DNA from 2 places in the Lactobacillus panisapium genome. Region 1 is predicted to be linked to the other one. Evidence: predicted binding sites of a transcription regulator. Region 1 holds the regulator's gene; the other holds the start of a gene.
The links. The regulator LexA, encoded in region 1, represses DNA repair genes until DNA is damaged. The targets are predictions, from matches to a motif close to CNAACANNTGTTNG.
Positions count from the first base shown of each region.

Region 2: a site for LexA is predicted at 1,794-1,807, ahead of xerS (tyrosine recombinase XerS). Genes of this name have one in related genera too.

Region 1 is NZ_CP048268.1:1,253,989-1,261,635, reverse strand. It holds gene rimM (ribosome maturation factor RimM) at 1-367, shown strand, start outside; gene trmD (tRNA (guanosine(37)-N1)-methyltransferase TrmD) at 357-1,082, shown strand; gene rplS (50S ribosomal protein L19) at 1,196-1,543, shown strand; gene GYM71_RS05955 (nucleoside phosphorylase) at 1,642-2,409, shown strand; gene GYM71_RS05950 (hypothetical protein) at 2,684-2,980, opposite strand; gene GYM71_RS05945 (MerR family transcriptional regulator) at 3,043-3,402, shown strand; gene lexA (transcriptional repressor LexA) at 3,451-4,074, opposite strand; gene GYM71_RS05935 (DUF896 domain-containing protein) at 4,227-4,475, shown strand; gene GYM71_RS05930 (YneF family protein) at 4,545-4,760, shown strand; gene GYM71_RS05925 (ABC transporter ATP-binding protein) at 4,834-6,588, shown strand; gene GYM71_RS05920 (ABC transporter ATP-binding protein) at 6,581-7,647, shown strand, end outside.
Region 2 is NZ_CP048268.1:1,054,289-1,061,935, forward strand. It holds gene GYM71_RS04980 (helix-turn-helix domain-containing protein) at 1-195, opposite strand, end outside; gene xerS (tyrosine recombinase XerS) at 1,851-2,924, shown strand; gene GYM71_RS04990 (NUDIX hydrolase) at 2,977-3,612, opposite strand; gene GYM71_RS04995 (DegV family protein) at 3,688-4,563, opposite strand; gene GYM71_RS05000 (MarR family winged helix-turn-helix transcriptional regulator) at 4,636-5,049, opposite strand; gene GYM71_RS05005 (Rqc2 family fibronectin-binding protein) at 5,419-7,107, shown strand; gene GYM71_RS05010 (carbamoyl phosphate synthase large subunit) at 7,159-7,647, opposite strand, start outside.

The DNA.
Region 1 (7,647 bases):
TAAAAGCAGTCGACCATTTAAACAATTCTGGCTATTGCAGTTTGAAGAAGTTAGTACGATTGATGATGCCGAAAAATTAAAGGGAGAAACAATCGTAATTAGTCAGGAAAACCAACACGAATTACCTGCTGGCGCCTACTATTACCGCGATATTTTGGGTTGCCAAGTCTTGGATAACGAAACCAACCAAGACCTAGGCAAAATTACGGGTATTGAAACTCCTGGTGCAAACGATGTCTGGGAAATAACCGAAGACTCGGGCAATGAATATTTAATTCCATATATTGATGAGGTCGTTAAGCAAGTCGATATTGCCAATAAAAAAGTTTATGTTGAGTTATTGGAGGGCTTACGCGATGAAGATTAATGTTTTAACTCTTTTTCCTGATATGTTTACCCCATTAACAACTTCAATGTTAGGACGTGGACTGGAAGATGGAAAATGGGATCTTAACTTAGTAGATTTTCGAGATTTCACAAGCGATGTCCATCATCACGTTGATGACACGCCATACGGTGGTGGTGCAGGCATGGTTTTACAAATTATGCCAATCAAAAAGGCATTGGATTCTCTGGCAAATAAGGGCAAAGTCATTATAACAGCTCCACAGGGTAAAACTTTTAACCAAAAGATGGCGCAAAATTGGTCCCAAGAAGAGAATTTGACCTTTATTTGTGGTCACTATGAAGGTTTTGATCAGCGGATTTATGACTTAGCAGACGAGACTGTTTCGATTGGGGATTATGTTTTAACTGGTGGTGAGTTGCCAACAATGAGCATGATCGATGCTACTGTTCGTTTGCTTCCAGGAATTTTAGGGAATGCTGCCTCACCAATTGAAGAAAGTTTTGCACATGGTCTGCTTGAATATCCGCAATATACCAGGCCAGAAGATTTTGAGGGGATGAAAGTTCCTGCAGTATTAACTTCTGGCAATCACCAAAAAATTGCTGAATGGCGAAAGAAAGAATCTTTGCGTGCTACTGCATTATATCGCCCGGATTTATTAGCAGATTACCACTTAAGTGATGAAGAAAAGAAATTGCTCGCAGAAATTAAGCATGAAGATGATGAAGCTTGATTTAATAACTTTATTTTGCTAAGATGATTGAGGTGCAATTTTTTTGCATTAATAGTTATGGGTGTTCCGCTGGCGCATAGGACGTTGATGAATGCCGCAGAAGGAGAAAAATTATGGATCCATTAATTCAAGAATTGACTAAAGAACAATTACGTGATGATATTCCTGACTTCCGTGCTGGTGACACAGTTCGTGTTCACGTACGTGTTGTTGAAGGTAGTCATGAACGTATTCAGATGTTTGAGGGTGTCGTAATCAAGCGTAAGGGTGCAGGCATTGCTGCTACATACACTGTTCGTAAGATTGCTTCTGGTGTTGGTGTTGAACGTACCTTCCCAGTTAACGACCCTCGTGTAGCTAAAGTTGAAGTATTACGTCACGGTCGTGTTCGTCGTGCTAAACTTTACTACTTACGTGAACGTCACGGTAAATCTGCAAGAATTGCGGAAAAACGTCGTTAATTCACTGTTAAAAAAGAACCATCTCGCATTTAAGAGATGGTTCTTTTTTTGTGCTTTTTATGATAGCATTTTAATCAATATCTTAATTTTGAGGTAATTTGATGAGCAAACCATTTTTATTAGATTTTGACTCAACTCCGCGTGCGGTTTTAGAACCAGATCATGAAAGAAATGAAACGCATTATCACTTTCATGCAAAATTGCTCTTTGCCTTTTTAACGCAAGAAGCAATTGATGACTTCTTAGCTCAGCATCCGCACCGAGTTCTGGGTCACTTCGATTGCTTTGGTAAAGTGACCTTAATTTATGAGGTGGAGATGCCCAAAGAAAAAATCACTTTGTGTCAGGCAATACTTGGCGCTCCTGCTGCGGTTCAAATGCTAGACTGGCTCATCAGCTATGGTGTCAAGCAGATTTTAGCAATCGGTTCAGCAGGGACACTTGTTGATCTGCCAGAAAATTATTTTTTGGTTCCGACCAAAGCCATTCGTGATGAAGGAACATCTTTTCATTACATGGAGCCAGGCAACTTCGTTGATTTGCGTTCAGCTTTTTTAACTAAAACTGAAAATTTGATGGTGCAAAATGGTTTTAAAGTCAAAGAGGTAACGACTTGGACTACTGATGGTTTTTTCAGGGAAACTGCTAGAAAGGTCAAGCAATTTAAGAAACTTGGTGCTGCATGCGTTGAAATGGAATGTGCCGCAATGGCTGCTTGTGCACAATTTCGGCAAGCTTATTTTGCGCAAATTCTGTTTACTGCCGATTCACTTAATGATATTGAGGATCATCAAGAACGTGGCTGGGGTAAAGATGCGCATGGTAAAGGACTGGAACTAGCAACAAGCATACTCGATCAATTGTAGTTTTTACTTTGTGAAAAGTTGTGCTGTGAAACCAAAGTGAAACATCTAAATAATTCACAATGTAAAATAAAAATATTGTAATATCGGTATTTATTGCTAAAAATCACCAAAAACTTTGTGAAGTGAAAAAGCATAGCTGATGTGGAAAGTCATCAGATTCTTTTTATGAAAGCGATTATACTTGACTTAACGTTAAAAATGGTAACAAATATATTGAAGTGGAATTAAATAGCAAACAGAAGATCTCTTTTGTAAATTAAATAATGCCATTATTTTAGAAACACCAGTTTAACCAACTTAAAGCAATAGTTATGGTCAGTCTGATAAACCAGTGAAGCCAATTGATTTTTCCGTTTAGGCAATAGCCATTAATTAACGCAATGAGTAAGAGTGCAAATAAACAAATTGGCGCATATTTATGGTAACCAATTAAGCAGGTCAGTATTAAGAAAGCGCTTGCGATAACGTTTAAGCAGATTAACCAAACAGGAATTTTGGGGATGCTAGCTACGGCCGCAATTATCATTATTGTTCCGTAAATAATAGTCAATAAATTAGTTGAAATTTTCAATTTTCTTTCCTCCTAACGCTAGTTAACTATAGGGGGTTGACCCAACGTCAAGGAGAATATACATGTATTTAAAAGAATTTATCACTAAAATGAATACTACTAAGGATACAGTTAGGTTTTATCTTGAATTAAGTTTATTAACGCCAATACGAAAGGGAAAAAATTATTGGTTTACTGATAATGAAGTAGAATCATTTCAGGAAATAAAAAACTTACAAGAATTGGGTTTTTCACTAAAAGAAATTTGCGCAATCAAAGAATTGCATGACCAATCATGTGGCACAAAAAAGCAGCATGAGCAAAATCTTAGGCTAATCGAAGAAAAAATAGCAGAAAATGATGCTGCAATCAGAGAACTGCGTCACAGAAAAAAAGCTTTAGTGGCATTGAAAAAAGCACTAAAAAAACTGCTCATTAAGTAAATGAACAGTTATTAATTAAACGATCTAACAGACTAAAAACTTTTTAAGCTAATTAATATTATTGCGGTAAAGACCAACAACTTTACCTAAAATATGAACACTATTAAGAATAATCGGTGCCATGTTATCATTTTCAGGTTGAAGACGATAATGATCTTTTTCCTTATAAAAACGTTTAACAGTTGCTTCGTTTTCATCTGTCATGGCAACAACAATTTCACCATTTGTTGCTGAGCTTTGTTTACGAACAATAACATTGTCACCGTTTAAAATACCAGCATTAATCATACTTTCTCCGTGAACACGTAGCATGAACAGGTCACCAGCATCATTTTCTAAATCTGGTGGAAGAGGGAAGTAATCTTCGATATCTTCAACCGCCAAAATTGGCTGACCGGCAGTAACAACACCGACAACAGGTATTTCAGTTGGCTTAACGCCAATGGCTTTCTTACCTTCGTCTGTTATTTCCAATGCTCGCGGCTTGGTGGCATCCTTAACAATAAGGCCTTTGCGTTCCAACCGTGACAAATGACCGTGAACAGTCGAAGTCGAAGAAAGTTGAACTCCTTGGCAGATTTCTCGCACAGTTGGCGGAAATCCGCGCTTTTCAACTGTGTCATAGATATAACGTAAAATTTGTAATTGTTTTGAACTTTGTTTGTTAGTCATCTTTAGCTCCCATGATAGTCTATTTGTTGATAAACATATTCTAACAGAAATTAAGTCATAATACAAACAAGCGTTCTAAGAAATTAAACTTTTTTTCTTAGCTGAAATAGGGTAGACTCTTTTTATTAAGAAGTGCGAAAGAGGTGCAAAAAATGACAGAAGACAATGAAAAAAAGATGATTAATCGGATAAACGAACTATATCATAAGAAAGAAAAAGAAGGTTTGTCTGATGAAGAAGAAAAAGAACGTGAAAAACTTCATCAAGAATTTATCAAGAACTTTCGTGCCGGTTTTAAGCAAGATGTTGAAAACCTTGTCATAATTGATAAGAATGGCAAGGAAATTACTTCTGAAAAAGCAAAGAAAGCTCAGCGGAAGAAAGGTTTACGAAAAGACTAATTTACGTCTTTAAATTTACTTAAATTTTCGGTAAGATATATCTATTGGACAAATTGAGGTGATTATTTTATGAAATTAGGATTAGCGATTGTTTTAATTATTGTTGCATTATTAATTGGCCTTGTTGGCGGTTTTTATGGTGCAAGAGCATACATGAAGAAATACTTTAAAGATAATCCACCAATCAGTGAGGATATGATCGTTGCCATGATGTCACAAATGGGGCAAAAGCCTTCCGCTAAGAAGGTTAACCAGGTGATGAACATGATGAAGCATCAAAAATAGTCAATCTTACTGAATTGAAAATAAAGACGGAGGATTATTTCTCCGCCTTTTTATTTGGAAAGAAAGGTGAAAAATGGGTATATTTTTTAAGCTTGGATGGTTTTTTAAAAAGGAGAAAAAACGGTACCTAATTGGTGTGACCTTCTTGGCTTTAACGTCTGTAATTAATTTGGTTCCACCGCGAATATTAGGACTAATGGCTGATCAGCTCGATAAAGGACATATTTCTTGGCAAGAATATGGCTTGTTAATTTTGACAATCATTTTCGCGGCACTACTATTATATGGCTTTCGTTACTTGTGGCGCAGGCAAATATGGGGTGGAGCGGCAGAACTAGAACTGCAGTTGCGCTCGAAATTATTTCGGCATTTTATGGAAATGGATCGCACTTTTTATCAACGCCACCGAACAGGTGATTTAATGGCGCACGCAACCAATGATGTTTCAGCTATTCAAGAAGTTGCTGGTGAAGGTGTTTTGACTTTGGTCGATTCTTTATTAATGAGTGTTTCAACCATGATTGCAATGATCATCTTTGTTGACTGGCGGTTGACGATAGTTGCTTTAATTCCCTTACCATTCTTAGCTTGGGGAGCTTGGAAGTTGGGCGATCAATTATATGATGCCTTTGATGAATCACAGGCTGCTTTTTCCCGCCTCAATAATAAAACACAAGAATCTGTTTCAGGAATTAAGGTCCTAAAAACTTTTGGTCAGGGTAAAGAAGATACGCAAGCATTCAATGATATGATTGCTAATACGATCAAAATCAATAAACGTGTTTTCAAGTGGGATTCGTTGTTTGATCCACTAGGTACTTTACTAATCGGTTTAACTTACACAATTACAATTATCTATGGTGGGTTATTGGTTAGTAACCGGGCTCTTACAATTGGCCAATTAGTTTCTTTCATTGCGTATATTGGGAACATGGTTTGGCCAATGTTTGCAATTGGCTATTTATTTAATATTCTAGAACGTGGTAGTGCCAGTTACGACCGTGTTGAAAAGTTACTGGATGAAAAGCCTGCAATTACTGATCAAAATGCTGATCAAAGCATTCATGCCCAAGATATTGATGGCGACTTAAAATATGAAGTAAAATCCTTTGCTTATCCGGATGAACCACAAATTCCGGTTTTGCACAATATTGATTTCACTTTGAAAACGGGTCAGACTCTTGGCTTGGTCGGTAAAGTTGGTGCTGGTAAAACGACCATCATTCAACTTTTGCTGCGCGAATTTGATCAATATGATGGCAAAATCACTTTAAACGGTCATGATATTCGGGAAATTCCTCTGAATGTTCTATTAAGACAAATTTCTTACGTGCCGCAAAACAATTACCTCTTTTCTACTAGTATTCAAAAAAATATTGCTTTTTCTGATGCAAATTCCGATGAAAGTGCGGTCATTTCTGCTGCGAAAAAGAGTGATTTGCACAATGATATTCTACAAATGCCTGGCGGATATAATACGCTAATTGGCGAAAATGGCGTTTCCTTATCTGGTGGTCAAAAACAAAGAATGTCTATTGCTAGGGCGCTTTTAAAGCAAAGTAAAATTTTGGTTTTGGACGATGCGCTATCAGCAGTCGATGCCAGAACAGAAATGGCTATTTTGAAATCACTTCGGCAGGAGAGAAAAGGGAAAACAACCTTAATTGCAACTCACCGATTAACTTCCGTAATGGGAGCAGATTTGATTTTGGTATTAAAAGACGGACGAATTGTTGAACGAGGCACACATGATCAATTATTAGCAGAAAATGGCTGGTACGCTGATATGTGGCAACGGCAAGAATTAGAAGAAAAGGTAGGTGAATAGCTTGGAAGAACAAAATAATTATGGATCAGTCTGGTCCAAAGAAATACCTGTCAAGGAACAAATTGGCATCTTCAAGCGACTACTTCGTTTTGTGATGCACTTTAAAAATGAAATGATTATTGCTGGTGTGGGTGCATTTCTTGTCAGCGTCATTAATATGCTGTTACCGTATGGTCTGCAGTATTTCTTGGATAATTATTTAGTCAAAGCCAATGTTACGACACAAGTGATTTTATTTGCCGGTTTTTTATATGCTTTTGGCTCAGTAATTAAGGGTATTCTACAATTTACCTACGAATACTTTTTTGCTCTTGGATCCGAAAAGTCATTGGAGGGCCTACGGTCGGCTTTGTACCAAAAACTCCATCAGTTGGGAATGCGTTATTTTGACCAAACGCCAGCAGGCTCAATTGTGTCAAGAGTAACAAATGATACAATGACTTTGAGCAATTTTTTAACGGTCCTATCTAGTGTCGTTATCTCTTTCTTTTCGATTATTTCAGCGCTAGTAGCAATGTTTACAACTAATTTTTTAGCTGGACTAATCGTACTGGCTTTTTTGCCAATTTTATTACTTATTATTTGGCAATATTCTAAAAGAAGTTCCAAACTCTATCGTAGTTACCGTGAGCGGTTAAGCCGGATAAACACTAATTTAAATGAATCAATTGAAGGTGTTTCTCTGATTCAGCAATTCAAGCAAGAAAAACGAATGACTGGCCATTTTGAAAGTGAAAACACGGCACTAATGAAAACCCGTTTTAACATGATCAATCTTAATTCGCTTTTACTTTCGCCCTTAACTAGTTTGCTCTATTCTCTTGCACTTGCTTTAACTTTAATGTACTTTGGCTTTCCACTACGCCAGACTTTTGTGCCTGCGGGTGTTGTGTACGCTTTTTCACAATATATCTCACAGTTTTTTAATCCGATTGCAAACATGATGGATCAGATGACCTTTTTCCAAGACGGAATAGTTGCTGGTAAGAGAATTTTTCGAATTTTAGATAATACTGATTATGAACCTAAGCAGCAAGAACAACCGGGATTAACAATCAC
Region 2 (7,647 bases), 200 kb from region 1:
AATAATATCCGGCGTAGTAGTATTCAAAGCTCTAGCAATAGAATCCAATTTTTGAATACTAATGTTTTGGTTCTTAGTTCTTTCAAGACGTGAAATAAAGTTAACTGACAAATCGCTTAATTCAGCGAGGTCCTCCTGTGTCAGCTTCTGCTCACGTCTACGACGGCATATCTCTTTTCCTAAATTTATACTCATGGAATAAATTCAACCCTTTCAAAAATATAATTCCATATTACATAATAACAGATTAATTATGGAATTAAAAACTAAAACAATAAAAATAATGAATAAAACGCTTAAATTCAACTAAAACTTAAACAAAAACAGTCAAATAAAAACACTTTAAACTATACCCCAGATAGTATTGTAGGACAAAATAGAAAAAAATCAAATAAAAACTACTAAAAAAATCAACTTAAAATGGAAATTGAAAAAGTGGCAAATACTATTTTGCCTATTGGAAGGCTTGATTAGCAATGAAGTCCAAAATATGGTTAAGAATAGTTTTACCAAAAAGGGTAATAATATATAACATCAAGATGGAAAGCGCTTATTAATTTATTTTGAAAAACTGGCAATAATTAGCAAAATTGCTAAAAAGCAAAAGAAACAGTTCCAAAAATAATAAAATTCGCACAAACAAAAATTGCTTACAATTCTAAGAAAAATTTATAATCGCTTCAAAATTGAATAAGCAAATTAAACCAATTATTACACTAAATACATCAAATTAAAAAAGATAATTTGACGGTTGCTACAAACTTAAATAAATGCAGGTCCTAAGAAAGTAAATAAAGGGTATAGCAAGTGAAAATGATTCAATCCGTAAGATAACTTCGTATAATATATATTATGTAAAGTTGTCTCAATTTTATCAATGACTGCCAGTTGTTTTAGTAGAAGTGCGTTTTGCCAAAATCTGTTAATAATCAACGACAATCGACCTAATATTACTATTTAAGTTTTAAGCAGTAGTTAGTTTAATTCCTCTTAGCTTATTCGACAAATCTTACACTACTGACTTTAGAGAGTCTTAATAATTTTCAATAAAGGCAGTTTTATTGCTGAAATAAAACTATTGTCGTCAAGAAAACCAGTAGAAGTTAATTAATGACACACTTGATAACTTGATGCTTTCACGGTTAGTTTGAGCAAGCAAAAGCGTTCTGTTGCTGTTTAACTAGCTGTTTAACTATAAGATATCTTGGTGAGGAATTTGAACAAGTAAATGAAGATCACCACTAGCATGTATGAACTGAACGAAAAAACTATTCTCTGCCAGGATGCATTTGCTAGTAGAGTACTAATTTTACCCGGTATGGTTTGCTGCTTAAAATACTTTAGCTATCCGCGCTAAATAAGCAAAATTTTATTTTGGTATCATTAAAACTATAATTTTAATGATAAGTAAAAGTAGCTATCTGACAGGCTTTTGCTGAATTTGCTTAAATCTAACTCAAAAATATTATAAAAGTGATTACATAATTTTTGTTAAAGTCATTTGCAAATTATTCTAGTAATTAAAGTTTTAACTACTAACTTGGCAACTTGGGCGGTTTTGGCTGGATTTATTCAAAATATCTGTTTTTTATCGGCCTTTTTACCCTCCTGCGTGTTTCTTAATAAAAGGTTTCCCACACAAGGCTAAAGAACGCAATTTATCCTGCTTAGTTACCTAAAATGGTGCTGACCAAGTATTCTTTAACGTGGTCAACTTCCACTTATTATTGCAGTTAAATTAGCCTTATTAAGCCTCTTCTTCCCCACTTCCCACTCTTTCACTATAAAAAAGACAAACATACATTCAGATTTTGCTATATAATAGTTAGTAAAAAAGCTAGGAGAACTACGTGGAAACAAAAAAGTATTTGGATCTCATTCAAGAAGAATTAAATAAGATGCCGGATTTCGTTAAAGAGTACAATTTTGGTACCAGTCATTCTTTAGCGACATCGTACCAGTATCTTACAGAAATTAGACGTTTTTTTGATTGGCTTCGTCATGAAGGCATTTCCCCTGCTGATACCAATCAAAAAATTAGTATCGAAACTTTGGCGACTTTGCACCGAAACGATATTATGCTCTATATCAATTATTTGGGCCATGTTCGAAACAAGCAAGGTAATTTAAATTCACCGACAACGATTAACCGGTCAATTAATGCGTTGCGTTCCTTATTTAAATTTTTAACTATTACCGCTGATAATAATGATGGAAAACCATATTTTGAGCGAAATGTAATGCTGAAGATTGACTCACTTAACAATACTGAGACGTTAAATTATCGTGCACATGTTTTGGAATCGCATATGTACACCGGGAAATTAAAATATCAGTTTTTAGATTTTATAGCTAATGAATTTGAAAAGCAGTGTAATGTTCATGCGCTACCTAGTTTTAAAGTCAATAAGGAGCGTGATATGGCTATTATTGCTTTAATTCTTGGAACCGGCATTCGCGTTTCAGAATGTGCCGGAATTGACCTTACCGATTTGAATTTAAAAAAGGCTACTTTAGATGTCACCCGTAAAGGCGGACAGCGCGATAGCGTGCCGATTGCTCAATGGACACTAAACTATATATCCGACTATAAAAAAGTCCGCAGACAGCGTTATATGGCCTCAAAAAAGGAAACAGCTTTCTTCCTCACGAGGTGGCATCATCAAACAAAAAGAATTACGACCAATGCCATTGAAAAAATGGTTAATAAATATTCTGCTGCTTTTGGACACCCACTAACTCCACATAAATTACGGCATACACTCGCTTCCGAATTGTATGATGTGACTAAAGACCAGGTGTTAGTAGCACAGCAACTTGGACAAAAAGGTACCTCGGCTACCGATTTATACACGCACGTTGACCAAAAAAAGCAACGAGCAGCTTTAGATAGAATTGCTACAGCTAAAGATAAAAAAGAATAGCTAAGAAAAAAGAACTCCAATAATGTTATGTGGAGTTCTTTTTAGTTTTGTTTTAATCAAATAAAACTTGCCAGTTTGCGGCCTTATGAGCATCAAAACAAATTTTAATTTCTTCCGGTGTATTTCTAATAAGTGAAAGCGGCGGCAAATTGTCTAAGGAAAAATAGTCGCATTCAGTTGTTTCAGTATTTTTTACAAAATCTCCACCTAGTTCATGACATAAAAAGATTACATTACAGACATTAATTGCTCGCTCAGTTCGGTCATGGCCATGAACGTTAGTTTTGCTGTTTCTGATTGCAATTACTTGATCAATTGCAATCTTTCGGCCCGATTCTTCCCGAGCTTCTTTAATACAGTTTTGCGCAACTGATAAATTTGGCTCGCACCAACCGCCAGGCATTGACCAATGATCATCTGTAGTTTCGTGTACCAGCAATAGCTTATCATTCTTAAAAATTGCTGCACGTGTGGCCAATTTGGGTGTTTGGTAGCCATCATCGCTGCTGAATAAGTCCTTTACTTGCTTTAACGGCAAACCAGTTTTAGCTGCCATCATTTCAGTTGCAATTTCTCTAATGCGAGCATATCGTTCCAAATCAAAGCGATCATGACCATATTCCAGTCCATTTTGTGCGATACTTTGTAATTCAATTGCCCATTTTGAAAATTGATCCTTTTTTTCCATTATTGTTTCCTTTCAGCTGCAAGCAGCTCGATTTATTTTTACAAAAAAAGCAACTGGAACAGTTGCATACATAAATTATGTTAAATCGATTTTGTCAATATCAATCATCCAACCAATTGCAAATGACTTTTCACCTAAGTGTGTAGCAATTACCGGACTAAATTTAGTGACGGATACATTCTGCTCAGGAAATTCCTGCTTGATCCATTCTTTTGCTTCTTCAACCTGGCTGCTATCATTGGAATCAATAATAAAGAGTTTGATTTTATCCTTATACGGCAATTTAGCAATATCTTTAACCGTGAGTTTCTTGATTTTGGCAAATGCCCGCTTCATAGAACGAATTTTATCAAAGGCAACAATATTGCCCTCTTTAAACGTTAAAAGCGGCTTAATATTGAGCATGGAGCCAATAAAAGCCCCGGCATTACTTAGCCGTCCGCCACGACTAAGGTTGTTCAAGTCATTAACAACAAAAATCTCGTTAATAGTTGAGCGGATATTTTCAAGGCGCTCAAGAATAACGTTCAATTCTACCCCATTCTTAATCATTTTAGCAGCTGCTAAAACTAAGTTTCCCTGTAAGCGTACCGTCATCTTTGTGTCAATTGGATGTAAATTATACTTTAGATTGCTTTCCGCAATGTTACATAAAGTATGATAAAATCCAGAAATTCCGCTTGATAAAGTAATCGCTATAATTGCTTCATAACCATCATCATGGAGTTTATCAAATAGACTAATCAAATAGCCCAGACTTGGTTGTGAAGTTTTAGGAAAATCAGTTCCCTGCTTTTGCATTTCGAACAGTTGATCAGAAGTAATGTCGATATCTTCTAAGTACTCTTTGTTACCGATGATAATCGGAATAGGAACAACAACAATGTTGTTTTCCTTGGCTTCTTCTTTAGTAATAACGCTAGTACTATCAGTAACTAATGCAATCTTCATCTAATTAACCTTTCGCTTCTTGTATGTACAATATAGGGAAATTATAGCATAAAAAAAGAAGTGGTTCGACAGCTAGTTTAATGAATTTGCTTGCGCTTGCTCTACTAATGAATTAAAGATTTTAGTAAAAACTGCCACGTCTTGATCTGAAAAATCTTTAAACATTGCTTTTTCAATCTGAGTCAAGGCCTGTTTTAGCTCAATAATTTTTTGCAGCCCATTTTCATTTAAAACAACGGTCTTGCTAGAATCATTTTCTGAACGTGTGATGGTAACAAAACTTAATGTTTTTTTCTGCTGTAGCTGTCTACTCAAAGTTGAGAGTGAGATTTGCAAATTAACGGCTAAATCCCCCATTTTTAAAGCCATATTATTGTTTTGATCAAAATATAGCAAAATTCGTGTTTGTGAGAGGTTTAATCCGCACCTTTTGCTAATCTCTTTTTTGACATTTCCCGCTATTGTACTAAAAGATAAAATATCCATCTAACTACCTTTTCTTTGTTAAAGTAAACAATAAAAATATTTTATAAGTGAAAACTATTCCTAGAAAAGCCGGTCACCATAAGAAGACGCGGCTTTTGCTTTTAAAAATCCGTGAAACATCACCACGGACACAAAATAATTTTTGCCGTGAAACAAACTATATTATTTTTAACTTATGATATTTCATAGCAATAATCATAAATCTATATTACCAGTATATCGACTTTTTGCAATGATTTATTTGCAAAAGTGTCTAAAAGTTAATATATGAACAAAGGTAACTTATTTTAAGATTGATCATTCTTATTCTTCTTTTATACTTATGCCAAAATAATTGGTATAATAGATATCGTATTTTGAGGTGATATTATGGCATTCGATGGATTATTCATTCATAGCCTACTAAACAGTATTAAGCCAACTCTCGTTAACGGTCGTCTTTCAAAAATATATCAGCCGTTTGAACAAGACCTGGTTTTAACATTTAGAAATGAACGTAAAAATTATCAGTTACTTATTTCTGCTAATGCGCAATATCCGCGGTTTTATTTAACTAAGAAAGCAATTGCGAACCCAGATAAGGCTCCGACCTTTGTGATGGTACTTAGAAAGTATTTAGAGGGTTCAATATTACAGGGGATTGAGCAAGTAGGTGTAGACCGCATAGTTAATTTTCGCTTTAGTAATCGTAACGAATTGGGCGATCAGGTTCAGCTAGTTTTATCAGTTGAATTAATGGGCCGGCATAGTAATGTTATTCTTTACGATAATAGCAATGGTCATATCATTGATTTACTGAAGCGGATTAACCCTGATGAAAATCGGGCGCGTATTCTTTTACCGAAAGCTAAGTATGAGCTCCCTCCTCTTAACCCAGGAATTAATGGTTTTGATTTGAGCGAGCAAGAATTCAAGCAAAAAGCTGCTGTAAATGATCCTAGCGAATTTGCTGGTCAGATAAATGGTCTTGATCGTGATGATCGTTCCGAGTTAATAGGTTATCTTGAGGATGACTTTTCTTATTCCTCATTTAGGACTTTTATAAATCAATTTGATAAAAAAGGTGCTTTTGTACTATTAACACCTAGAAATAAACGTAAAATTTTTCCTTACCTTCCCTACCATTTGAATTTAGTTAAGGAAAGTTCTGATCCTGATTTAAATCATGCCTTAGATGAGTTTTATCTTTACCAAGCAAATCATGACTGGGTAAAACAAAAATCTAGCAAAATTGAACGTTTGGTTAAAAACGAACAAAAAAAGCTGACTAAAAAAGTTGTTAAGCTCAAGAAGCAGCTAGAGCAAGCTGAAAACTCTGAAGGATATCGCATTCGCGGTGAAATATTAAACGCTAATTTAGCGCAGGTCAAACCAGGTATGACCAAAATTTCGTTGCCTAATTATTATGATAATAATCGGCCAATTGAGATTAAACTTGACGCTGCCCTCTCGCCTGCTCGAAATGGGCAGAAATATTTCACACGCTACAAAAAATTGCGTGATTCAATTAAACATGTTAAAGAACAAATTGAGATTGCTAATGACAACTTACGTTATTTTGACTCAATTCAAACTGCTATTGATAATGCTGAACCAGAAGACATTGATCAAATAACTGATGAATTAATAAATCAGGGTTACCTTAAGCGACCACAAAAGCAAAAACGGAAAAAGAAGGTAACTGAACATAATTTGAACAAATTCAGGTTATCATCGGGTAAAACCGTTTTGGTAGGAAAAAATAATTATCAAAATGACTGGCTAACTTTAAAAAAGGCTAATAAAACCGATATTTGGTTTCATGTAAAAAATATCCCTGGTTCTCATGTCATCTTACAAGATGCTAATCCATCTGATGATGATATTTTAGAAGCGGCAGAAATAGCAGCCTACTTCTCGAAAGCCAAAAATTCTGCGCATGTTCAAGTAGATTACGTACAAGATAAGCGCGTAAAGAAACCAAACGGTGCAAGACCTGGCTTTGTCATTTACACAGGACAGAATTCAATTGAAGTTACGCCTGAAAAAGAACGTGTTTTGGCCAAAAGAATAGACTAAAAAAGTGATGACAATTTGTCATCACTTTTCTGTTGTAAAAATATTTAATTGTTAAATTGGTTGTGTAGTTAAAGAAAGAGATTCTAAAACTTTTAAAATCAATTCGGTAGTTTCGATACTCGAGAAAACCGGTACGTGAATATTTAGTGCTTCATCTCTAATCCGAATTGCGTCTTCGCTAGCAGTATCCGATAAATCTGTGATATTGATTACCATAACAATCTTACGCTGGCGTATCTTGGCTAACAAATTATTTGGATCAGAATGTACCTTAGTAACGAGTCCTGTTGTAATGCCAGCCTCAGCAAAATTATTAGCTGTTCCCTCAGTGGCAACGATTTTGAAACCTAAACGATAAAACCGTTGCGCTAGTTCAGTCATTTTCGCTTTATCTTCATCACGAACAGAAATAAAAATTGTTCCATAGCTTGGGATACGCAGACCACTTGCTTCGTAGCCCTTAAACAGAGCCTTAGCTAATTCAGTATCTCGTCCCATAACAGAACCCGAAGATTTCATTTTAGAATCAAAGGTATTATC